One region of the Curtobacterium flaccumfaciens genome, then DNA from elsewhere that is predicted to be linked to it. Evidence: predicted binding sites of a transcription regulator. Region 1 holds the regulator's gene; the other holds the start of a gene.

Region 1 (5,089 bases):
CCGGCAGGTCGACCTGGGTGATGTCACCGGTGATGACCATCTTCGAGCCGAACCCGAGCCGGGTCAGGAACATCTTCATCTGCTCGGGCGTGGTGTTCTGCGCCTCGTCGAGCACCACGAAGGAGTCGTTGAGCGTCCGGCCGCGCATGTACGCCAGCGGGGCCACCTCGACGGTGCCGGCCGCCAGGAGCTTCGGGACCAGCTCCGGGTCCATCATCTCGTTCAGGGCGTCGTAGAGCGGGCGCAGGTACGGGTCGATCTTGTCGGTCAGGGTGCCCGGCAGGAAGCCGAGCCGCTCGCCGGCCTCGACCGCGGGACGGGTGAGGATGATCCGGTTGACCTCGCGCCGCTGCAGCGCCTGCACGGCCTTGGCCATCGCCAGGTACGTCTTGCCGGTACCGGCCGGACCGATGCCGAACGTGATGGTGTGCTCGTCGATGGCGTCGACGTACGCACGCTGCCCGTCGGTCTTCGGGCGGACGGACTTGCCGCGGCTCGACACGATCGGGGTGCCGAAGGTGTCGGACGGCTTGCGGTCGTCGTCGAGGATCCGTGCCGACATCGGGATGTCGGCCGGGCCGATCTCCTGCCCGCGCCTGACCATGCCGACGAGCTCGTCGACGAGCGCCTTCGCGCGGGCGACGTCGCGCTCCGGCCCGGTCAGCGTGACCTCGTTGCCACGGACGACGACCCGGACGCCCGGGTACTGGCGCTCGACGGTCTTGAGCAGACGGTCCTGGGGGCCGAGCAGCTGCACCATGGCGATGCCGTCGACCTGGAGCGAGACCGAGACGGTCTCGTCCTCGGCGGCGGTGGGCTGTACGGGTTCGTTAACCGGCAAGGGTGCCTTCCTGCAGTTCACCTGCGAGTACGTGCGCGTGCACGTGGAACACGGTCTGACCGGCGGCTTCGCCGGTGTTGAAGACGAGTCGGAACTGGCCGTCGGCACGCTCGTCGGCGATCCGCTGCGCGGTGGCGACGACGTGGGCCAACAGTTCGGGGTCGCCCGCTGCGAGTTCGCCGACGTTCGCGTACTGCTCGGTCTTGGGGACGACGAGCACGTGGACGGGGGCCTTCGGGGCGATGTCCTCGATCGCGATCACACGGTCGTCCTCGGCGACGATGGTCGCCGGGATCTCGCGCGCGATGATCTTGGAGAAGACGCTGGGCGTGCTGCTGCTCATGGCTCCATCGTAGGACGCGCCCGACGGCGTGGTCCGGCTCACCAGCGACCCAGTCGCGCCTGCAGGACAGCGAGTGCGACCGGTCCGGCGGTGGACGTGCGGAGCACGCTGTCACCGAGTCGGACCCGCACGGCACCCGCGGCCTCGAGCCGGTCGAGCTCCGCGCCGTCGATGCCGCCTTCGGGGCCGACGACGAGGGCGATGTCCTCGGCGTCCGTCGGAGGTTCCCAGGTGGCGAGTCGCACGGTCGCGGTCGGGTCGAGCAGGACGAGGGTGGTCCCGTCACCGAGCGCGGACACGATCTGTCCGGTCGTCACCAGCGGCACGACGACGGGCACGCGCGGACGGATCGCCTGCTTCGCCGCCTCGTGCGCGATCGCGGCCCACCGCGCACGGCCCTTCTCGACCTTCGCGCCGTCCCACCGGGAGACGCTGCGCGCGGCCGACCACGGCACGACCCGATCGACGCCGATCTCGGTCGCCGCCTGCACCGCCATCTCGTCACGGCCGCCCTTGGCCAGGGCCTGCACGAGCGTCAGCGACGGGCGCGGCGCATCCTGGTGCTCGACGGTCTCGACCGCGAGCTCCAGGGTGTCCTTGCCGAGCGCCGTGACCGGACCGGACACCACGGTGCCCCGTCCGTCGGCCATCCGCAGGACCTCGCCGACCCGGACACGCGCGACGGAGACCGCGTGCCGGCCCTCGGCCCCGTCGAGCGACACCGGGTCACCGACCGCGACGCCGTCGAGCGTGTCGACGAGGTACAACGACGCCATCAGTGGTTGAAGAACCGGTCGCGGAGCTTGCCGAACATGCCCTGCTGGAACCGGGCGAGCTGCGGAGCGGTGGTCTTGTGCGACTTCGCGAGCTGCTCGACCAGCTGCCGTTCCTTGTGGGACAGCTTGGTCGGGGTGACGACCTGCACGCCGACCCGCAGGTCGCCGCGACCGTTCCCGCGCAGCTTCGTGATGCCGCGGTCCTTGATGACGAGGACGTCGGCGCTCTGCACACCCGGTCGGATCTCCAGCTCGACCGGACCGTCGAGACCGTCGATCGTGGTGGTCGTGCCCAGGACGGCGTCGGTCATGCCGACCTCGAGCGTCGCCAGCAGGTCGTCGCCGTCACGGCTGAAGACGTCGTCGTGGCGCACGCGGATCTCGAGGTACAGGTCGCCGGACGGGCCGCCGGCCGGACCGACCTCGCCCTGGCCTGGCATCTGCAGGCGCAGGCCGGAGTCGACGCCGGCGGGGACGTCCACCGGCACGGTGCGACGCGCGCGGACGCGGCCCTGACCCTGGCAGGTCGGGCAGGGGCTCGGGATGACCGTGCCGTACCCGCGGCAGGTGCCGCACGGGGCGCTCGTCACCACGTTGCCCAGGAGCGAGCGGACCTGGCGCTGGATGTGCCCGGAGCCACCGCAGATGTCGCACGTACGCGGGCTGGTGCCCGGTGCGCAGCAGGAGCCGTGGCAGGTCTCGCACAGCACCGCCGTGTCGACCTCGACGTCCTTGTGGGTACCGAAGACGACCTCGTCGAGGTCGACCTCGATGCGGAGCAGGGCGTCCTGGCCGCGCTCGGCACGGCTGCGCGGGCCCGACCCACGGCCGCCGCCACCGCCGCCACCGAAGAAGGCGTCGAAGATGTCACTGAAGCCACCGGCGCCACCACCGAAGGGGCTGTCGGCCTGCGGCCCGGCGTCGTACCGGCGTCGCTGCTCGGGGTCGCTCAGCACGTCGTACGCGTGCGTCACGTCCTTGAAGCGCTCGGCGGCGTCGGGTGCCGGGTTCACGTCCGGGTGGAGCTCACGCGCCAGGCGGCGGTAGGCCTTCTTGATGTCGGCATCGGAGGCGTCTCGCTGGACGCCGAGGACGTCGTAGTGGTCTGCCACGTATCCCTCAGTCGGTTGGGTTCGGTCGGTTGGTCAGTGTTCGCCCAGGAGCTTGGACAGGTAGCGGGCGACGGCGCGGACGGCCGCCATGTTCGTGCCGTAGTCCATCCGGGTCGGTCCGAGGACGCCGAGGCGGGCCACCTCGCCGCCGGCCAGGTAGCCGCCGGCCACGATGCTCGTGGCGTCGAGCCCGTACTCGGCGTTCTCGACGCCGATGCTGGCCGCCACCGCGATGTCGTCCACCTGCATCTCCCCGAACAACCGGAGCAGGGTGACTTGTTCCTCGATCGCTTCGAGCACCGGGAAGAGGCCGCCGGAGAAGTCCTGCTCGCTCTTCGCCAGGTTCGCCGCACCGGCCATCAGCAGGCGGTCCTGCCGGTTCGCCGCGACCTGCTCGATGAGCGTGGCGACGACGACCCCGCCGAGCGTCTGGGCGTCGGGGCGCAGCTGCTGCGGCACGGCTCGGAGCGCGGTCGGGACGTCCTGCAGCAGGAGCCCCACGGTCGCGCCGTTCACCACGGTGCGGAGTTCGCCCAGCGAGCCTTCGTCGAGCGGGACGTCGGTCTCGACCACCCGCTGTTCGACGCGGGCGGTGTCGGTGATGAGCACCACCATCAACCGCGCGTCACCGAGCCGGACGAGTTCGACGTGCTGCACCCGGGCGCGCACCATCGAGGGGTACTGCACCAGGGCGACCTGGTTGGTGAGCTGGCTGAGCAGCCGGACGGTGCGCCCGAGGACCTCGTCGAGGTCGTTCGGGGCGCCGAGGAAGGTCTCGATGGCGTGCCGCTGCGCACTGGAGAGCGGACGGGCACCCGCCAGGTGGTCGACGAAGACGCGGTACCCCTTGTCGGTCGGCACCCGGCCGGACGAGGTGTGCGGTGCCGCGATCAACTGTTCGTCCTCGAGCAGGGCCATGTCGTTGCGGATCGTGGCGGCGCTGACCCCGAAGGCGTGCCGCTCGACGATGGTCTTCGACCCGACGGGTTCACGCGACGCCACGTAGTCGCGCACGATGGCCTTGAGGACCTCGAGGCTGCGTTCACTGACCACGAGCGCCTCCTTTCCCGATCGACCTGGCACTCGGACGTGTCGACTGCTGATCCTACGCCCGACCGCTGACGGCCCGGGACTTCCGTGCGGTCGGCCGATACGCTTCCGCCATGACCTACGGACAGCAGCCCGACGGCCACGGACCCGAGCAGCCCGGCGGCCCCTACGGCCACGGACCCGGTGGCCCCCAGCAGCCCGGCGGGACCCAGTACCCCGGCGGACCGCAGTACCCCGCCGGCTACACCCCGCCCCAGCCGATGCGCCCCGAGGACCAGCGCCTGTGGGCGACGCTGACCCACATCGGTGGCATCTTCTTCACCGTCGTCGTGCCGCTCGTCGCCTACCTGGTCCTCCGCGACCGCGGCGGCTTCGTGCGCGAGCACACCCGCGTCGCCCTGAACTTCCACATCACGATGGCGATCGCGTACTTCGTCGGTTCGCTCACGTCGGTGTTCGGCGTCGGCTTCCTGATCATCCTCGCCGCTGCGATCGTTTCGCTGATCTTCAGCATCATGGCCGCGATCGCCGCGAACCAGGGCCAGTTCTACCGCTACCCGCTCTCGATCGAGTTCATCAAGCAGTAGCGGCAACGGAGCGCAGTGCGCAGCAAGCAGTGCGCACGACCGTCAGTCGAGCAGCTCCCGCACCACCGCGTCGGCGAGCAGGCGACCCTGCAGGGTCAGATCGATCCGTCCCCGCACCGCGGCCGACCCGTCCACGAGTCCGCGTGCGATGAGGCCGGCGACCCGGCCACGGGCCTCCTGTCGGATCTCGCTCGTCGCGAGCTCCCCGCGGACCCGCGCCGCCAGCAGCAGTCGCTCGACGTACCGCGTCTCGTCGTCGATGGTCTCGCGGCCGGCGGCCGGCGACTCCCCCGACAGCACCCGGTTCGCGTACGCGGCCGGGTGCTTGACGTTCCACCAGCGCGTGCCGGCGACGGCGGAGTGCGCGCCGGGGCCGACGC
Region 2 (5,089 bases), 1.6 Mb from region 1:
GTCGGCGTCGGCGACCGCGAAGCCCTCGGCGACGTCCAAGCCGTCGGCGTCCTCGTCCGCCGGTTCCGGCTCCGCGGGGTCGGGCAGCGCTGCGGCCGCGACGCCGGCACAGCAGGGCACCACCACCGTCGTCGTGCTGAACGGCACGACCACCACGGGCCTCGCGAGCCGGGCGAGCGCGGCGCTGACCGGCGCCGGCTGGCAGGTCGCCTCCACCGGTGACGCCGGGACGACCGGGTCGACGTCGACGATCGTCTACTACCAGCAGGCGTCGCAGGCGGCGGTCGCGCAGGGCATCGCGAAGCAGCTCGGCGTCACGGCGGTGCAGCAGTCGGCGGCGTTCCCGAACGCCGACGTGAGCGTCGTCCTCGGCGCCGACTACACCGGCTGAGCGACCGCCGCGGGGCGTCCTGCCGGTCGTCGCGCCGCGTTTTCCGCCCATTGTGTGACGGCTGTGTTTCGAGCACGTTGAATTCTGACGGAATCGACGTGAAACAACGTCACACCTCTTGCCTGATCGGACGGGTTCGGTCAGAGTCCCATGCAGACGACGATCACGTCGTTCCGCACTGCAGTACCAGGGAGCAAGAGATCATGGCCAACGGAACCGTGAAGTGGTTCAACGCTGAAAAGGGCTTCGGCTTCATCACCGTGGATGGAGGGGGCCAGGACGTGTTCGTGCACTACTCGGCCATCGACATGTCGGGTTACAAGGTCCTCGAGGAGGGCCAGGCCGTCGTGTTCGACGTCGGGACCGGGTCGAAGGGCCCGCAGGCAGAGTCCGTCCGCCCCGCCTGAGCACCACCACTTCCAGAACGCGCCGTCCCGCCAGGGGCGGCGCGTTCGTCGTGTGCGGGGACCGCGACCGGCGCGGGGAGCGCGACCGCGGCGGTGGTGCGGGGTCCGCCGGACGCGACGTGTCCTGGGAAGTCGTCACGAGCCTCCCGACTGTGTTGCACTCACACCCGTCGAGTGCCAGAATCGGCGTTGGCACTCGCTCACGCTGAGTGCCAGCACGACCCCCAAGACGACGTCCGGGAGGGACGAAAAACCACATGGCTAAGATCATTGCTTTCGACGAGGAGGCCCGCCGTGGCCTCGAGCGCGGCCTGAACCAGCTGGCCGACGCCGTGAAGGTGACGCTCGGCCCGCGCGGCCGCAACGTCGTCCTCGAGAAGAAGTGGGGTGCCCCCACGATCACGAACGACGGTGTCTCCATCGCCAAGGAGATCGAGCTCGACGACCCGTACGAGAAGATCGGCGCGGAGCTCGTCAAGGAGGTCGCCAAGAAGACCGACGACGTCGCCGGTGACGGGACGACCACCGCGACCGTCCTCGCCCAGGCGCTCGTCCGCGAGGGCCTCCGCAACGTCGCCGCCGGTGCCGACCCCGTGTCGCTCAAGCGCGGCATCGAGAAGGCCGTCGCCGCCGTCTCCGACCAGCTCCTCGCCAACGCGAAGGACATCGAGACCAAGGACCAGATCGCCGCGACCGCGTCGATCTCTGCCGCTGACCCGACCATCGGCGCGCTCATCGCCGAGGCCATCGACAAGGTCGGCAAGGAAGGCGTCGTCACCGTCGAGGAGTCGAACACCTTCGGCACCGAGCTCGAGCTGACCGAGGGCATGCGCTTCGACAAGGGCTACCTGTCGCAGTACTTCGTCACCGACCCCGAGCGTCAGGAAGCCGTCTTCGAGGACGCCTACATCCTGATCGTCAACTCGAAGATCTCGAACATCAAGGACCTCCTGCCGGTCGTCGACAAGGTGATCCAGGCGGGCAAGCAGCTCCTGATCATCGCCGAGGACGTCGACGGTGAGGCCCTGGCCACGCTCGTCGTGAACAAGATCCGCGGCATCTTCAAGTCCGTCGCCGTGAAGGCCCCGGGCTTCGGTGACCGCCGCAAGGCCATGCTGCAGGACATCGCGATCCTCACCGGTGGCCAGGTCATCTCGGAAGAGGTCGGCCTCAAGCTCGAGAACGCGACGCTCGACCTGCTCGGTCGCGCCCGCAAGGTCGTCATCACCAAGGACGAGACCACGATCGTCGAGGGTGCCGGCGACGCCGAGCAGATCGCCGGCCGTGTCCGCCAGATCCGTGCCGAGATCGAGGCGACCGACTCCGACTACGACCGCGAGAAGCTCCAGGAGCGCCTCGCGAAGCTCGCCGGTGGCGTCGCCGTCATCAAGGCGGGTGCCGCGACCGAGGTCGAGCTCAAGGAGCGCAAGCACCGCATCGAGGACGCCGTCCGCAACGCGAAGGCTGCCGTCGAAGAGGGCATCGTCGCCGGTGGTGGCGTCGCCCTCATCCAGGCCGGTGCCGTCGCACTCGAGGCCCTCGAGCTCGAGGGTGACGAGGCGACCGGTGCGAACATCGTCCGCGTGGCCATCGACGCGCCGCTCAAGCAGATCGCGCTGAACGCCGGTCTCGAGCCGGGCGTCGTCGCCGCCAAGGTCCGCGAGCTCGAGTCGGGTTGGGGCCTCAACGCCGCGACCGGCGAGTACGTCGACCTGATCGCCGCCGGCATCATCGACCCCGCCAAGGTCACGCGTTCGGCGCTGCAGAACGCTGCGTCGATCGCCGGTCTGTTCCTGACCACCGAGGCCGTCGTCGCCGAGAAGCCCGAGCGCACCCCTGCTGCTCCGGCTGGCGACCCGACGGGTGGCATGGACTTCTAGAGTCCGTCTGACGGAAGGGCCCCGCACGCTGCGCGTGTGGGGCCCTTCCGCGTGTGGGGGGGTGTTCGGGAGGTCACAACACCCCGCTCAGGTCCGCCGAGCGGTCACGAATTGTCGGTCTGGCCCGTTCCAGTCGACTGGGTGTGACCGCTCGGCGGCGCGGGGGCGGGGAGTCATGGCCGGTTCGTGCCTGTGGCTTGCGCTTGTGTGGGGTCCTCTCTCCCGCACAGGAGGCCCGGCTCTCCTCGTTCTCCACAGGTTCCGAGCACACATGGTCGGCTCTCGTGCCCCGCAACGACCATGGCGGCATGTCAGCTGCCCGTCGCCTCCCTGCTCCGTTCGACCGGTCCACTTTTCGCGTGGCAGATGCGGTGGGGCACGGCATCGATCCGGAACGTCTCCGACGCGCCGACCTGGCAGCCCCGGTCCACGGTGTCCGTGCGCCGATCGATTCGGTGGACTTCATCGACGCCCTCGCCCTGGTCATGCGTCCCGATCAGTTCTTCAGTCACACGACCGCCGCCGCGATCTGGGGTGCGCCACTGCCGCATCCGGTGCGGTCGGTCGGCCCGGTGCACGTCTCGACCACGAGGGACGGGAGCCGGATGCGTCGGCCGGGCGTGGTCGCGCACCGCCTCGACCAGCCGAGGACCGTGGAACACCGCGGGTTCCTGGTCAGTGTCCCTGCGCAGATGTGGTTCGAGTGCGCCGGCGTGCTCGCACGTGACGCGCTCGTCGCCATCGGGGACCACCTCGTCGGACCGGCCGGGCTCGCGACGGCGGACGACCTCCGAGCGTCGATCCGCCCCGGCACACGCTTCGCGCTCGCTGCTCGGCGCGCGCTGGACCTCGTCCGGGCCGGGGCGGAGTCGCCGCAGGAGACCTGGCTCCGACTGGCAGTGGTCGACGCGGGGTTCCCCGAGCCGGAACTGAACGTCGACGTGCACGATGGTGCGGGGCGGTTCCTCGGCCGCGTCGACATGGCGTGGTCCGAGTTCGGCATCGCGTTGGAGTACGACGGCGATCACCACCGCGAGCGCGACACCTTCCGAAACGATCAACGACGGGACAACGGGTTCGTGGTGAACGACTGGCTCGTGATCCACGCGACGGCATCGGACGCACACCGACCCGCGGTGTTGTTCGAGCGACTCCGCCAGGCGTTCGAGGTCCGAGCGGTCGGAGGTCGTCGACGGTCAGCCTGACGGCCGTGATCGCCACGCTGAAGATCTCGTCGTCGGGCGGTCACGACACGTCGTCGGCCGTGCGCCGGCCGGTCACGAACTGTCGGTCAGCAGGCATGCAGACGACAGATCGTGACCACTCGGCGGCCTCGAACGGGGTGTTGTGACCGCTCGGGTCAGGCGGCGAAGTCGCGGGGGAGCAGGGGGAGCCAGACGCGGAAGGTGGCGCCGCCGCCCTCGGTGTCGAAGACCTCGACCGAGCCGTGGTGCGCCGCGACGATGCCGGAAACGATGGCGAGCCCGAGGCCCGAGCCGCCGGTGTCGCGGGCGCGGGAGGTGTCCGCACGCCAGAAGCGCTGGAAGATCTTCTCGCGCAGCTGCGGCGGGATGCCCTCACCGTGGTCGATCACGTCGAGGTGTGCCATGCCCCGCTCGTCGTCCACGCCGATGCCGATCTCGATCGGGTCATCGTTCGCCGTGAACCGCATGGCGTTGCCCATCAGGTTCGTGACGATCTGGCGGATCTTGTTCTCTTCCGCCAGGACGATCGGCGGGCGCTTCGGCAGCACGACCGTGGGCAGCGGGGTGGTCTCGTCGGTCGGCGCGGCACCGGCGTCGATGTTCATGGCACGGGTGCGACGGGCGCGCAGACGCGCGATGGTCTGGCGCGAGAACGCGATCGGCCCGGTGGTGTTCGCCGAGGTGGGCGACACGGGCGGTGCCTCGCCGGAGTCCGGAGAGCCGATGGACGACGACGACGCGGACGGACGGACGGCCTGGGGCACGCTCTCGCCGGTCAGGGAGTCCTCGACGAGGACCTGGATCTCGCGGTCCGGGTTGGAGGCCATCGTGTCGAGCGCCGAGTCACGGGCGATCGCGACGAGGTCGACCGGGCCGAGCTCGAGCGGCTTCGACTCGTCGATGCGCGCGAGCTGCAGCAGGTCCTGCACGAGCAGGCCCATCCGCTGCGCTTCCTTCTCGATGCGCTCCATCGCCTGGGCGACGTCCTCTTCCTTGCGCAGGGCACCCATGCGGTACAGCTCGGCGTACCCGCGCAGGGACACCAGCGGCGTGCGGAGCTCGTGCGAGGCGTCCCCGACGAACCGGCGCATCTGCGCGATGGTGCGCTCGCGGTCCTCGAACGCCGAGTCGATCCGCTCGAGCATGACGTTGAGGGAGCGGTTGAGGCGCCCGACCTCGGTGTTCGGGGTGTCGGCTTCGAGGCGC

What was found. The regulator HrcA, encoded in region 1, represses chaperone genes, less so after heat shock. The targets are predictions, from matches to a motif close to TTNGCACTCGNNNNNNNCGAGTGCNAA.
Region 2: the regulator HrcA is predicted to act here: its motif matches at 988-1,014, upstream of groL (chaperonin GroEL).

Annotation. Positions count from the first base shown of each region.
Region 1 covers NZ_CP106879.1:2,102,391-2,107,479, reverse strand. The annotation lists gene OE229_RS10085 (PhoH family protein) at 1-841, opposite strand, end outside; gene OE229_RS10080 (histidine triad nucleotide-binding protein) at 831-1,184, opposite strand; gene OE229_RS10075 (16S rRNA (uracil(1498)-N(3))-methyltransferase) at 1,223-1,960, opposite strand; gene dnaJ (molecular chaperone DnaJ) at 1,960-3,072, opposite strand; gene hrcA (heat-inducible transcriptional repressor HrcA) at 3,106-4,125, opposite strand; gene OE229_RS10060 (DUF4870 domain-containing protein) at 4,236-4,709, shown strand; gene hemW (radical SAM family heme chaperone HemW) at 4,752-5,089, opposite strand, start outside.
Region 2 covers NZ_CP106879.1:79,831-84,919, reverse strand. The annotation lists gene OE229_RS00405 (LytR C-terminal domain-containing protein) at 1-391, shown strand, start outside; gene OE229_RS00400 (cold-shock protein) at 595-798, shown strand; gene groL (chaperonin GroEL) at 1,056-2,678, shown strand; gene OE229_RS00390 (hypothetical protein) at 3,038-3,883, shown strand; gene OE229_RS00385 (hypothetical protein) at 3,889-4,029, shown strand; gene OE229_RS00380 (sensor histidine kinase) at 4,039-5,089, opposite strand, start outside.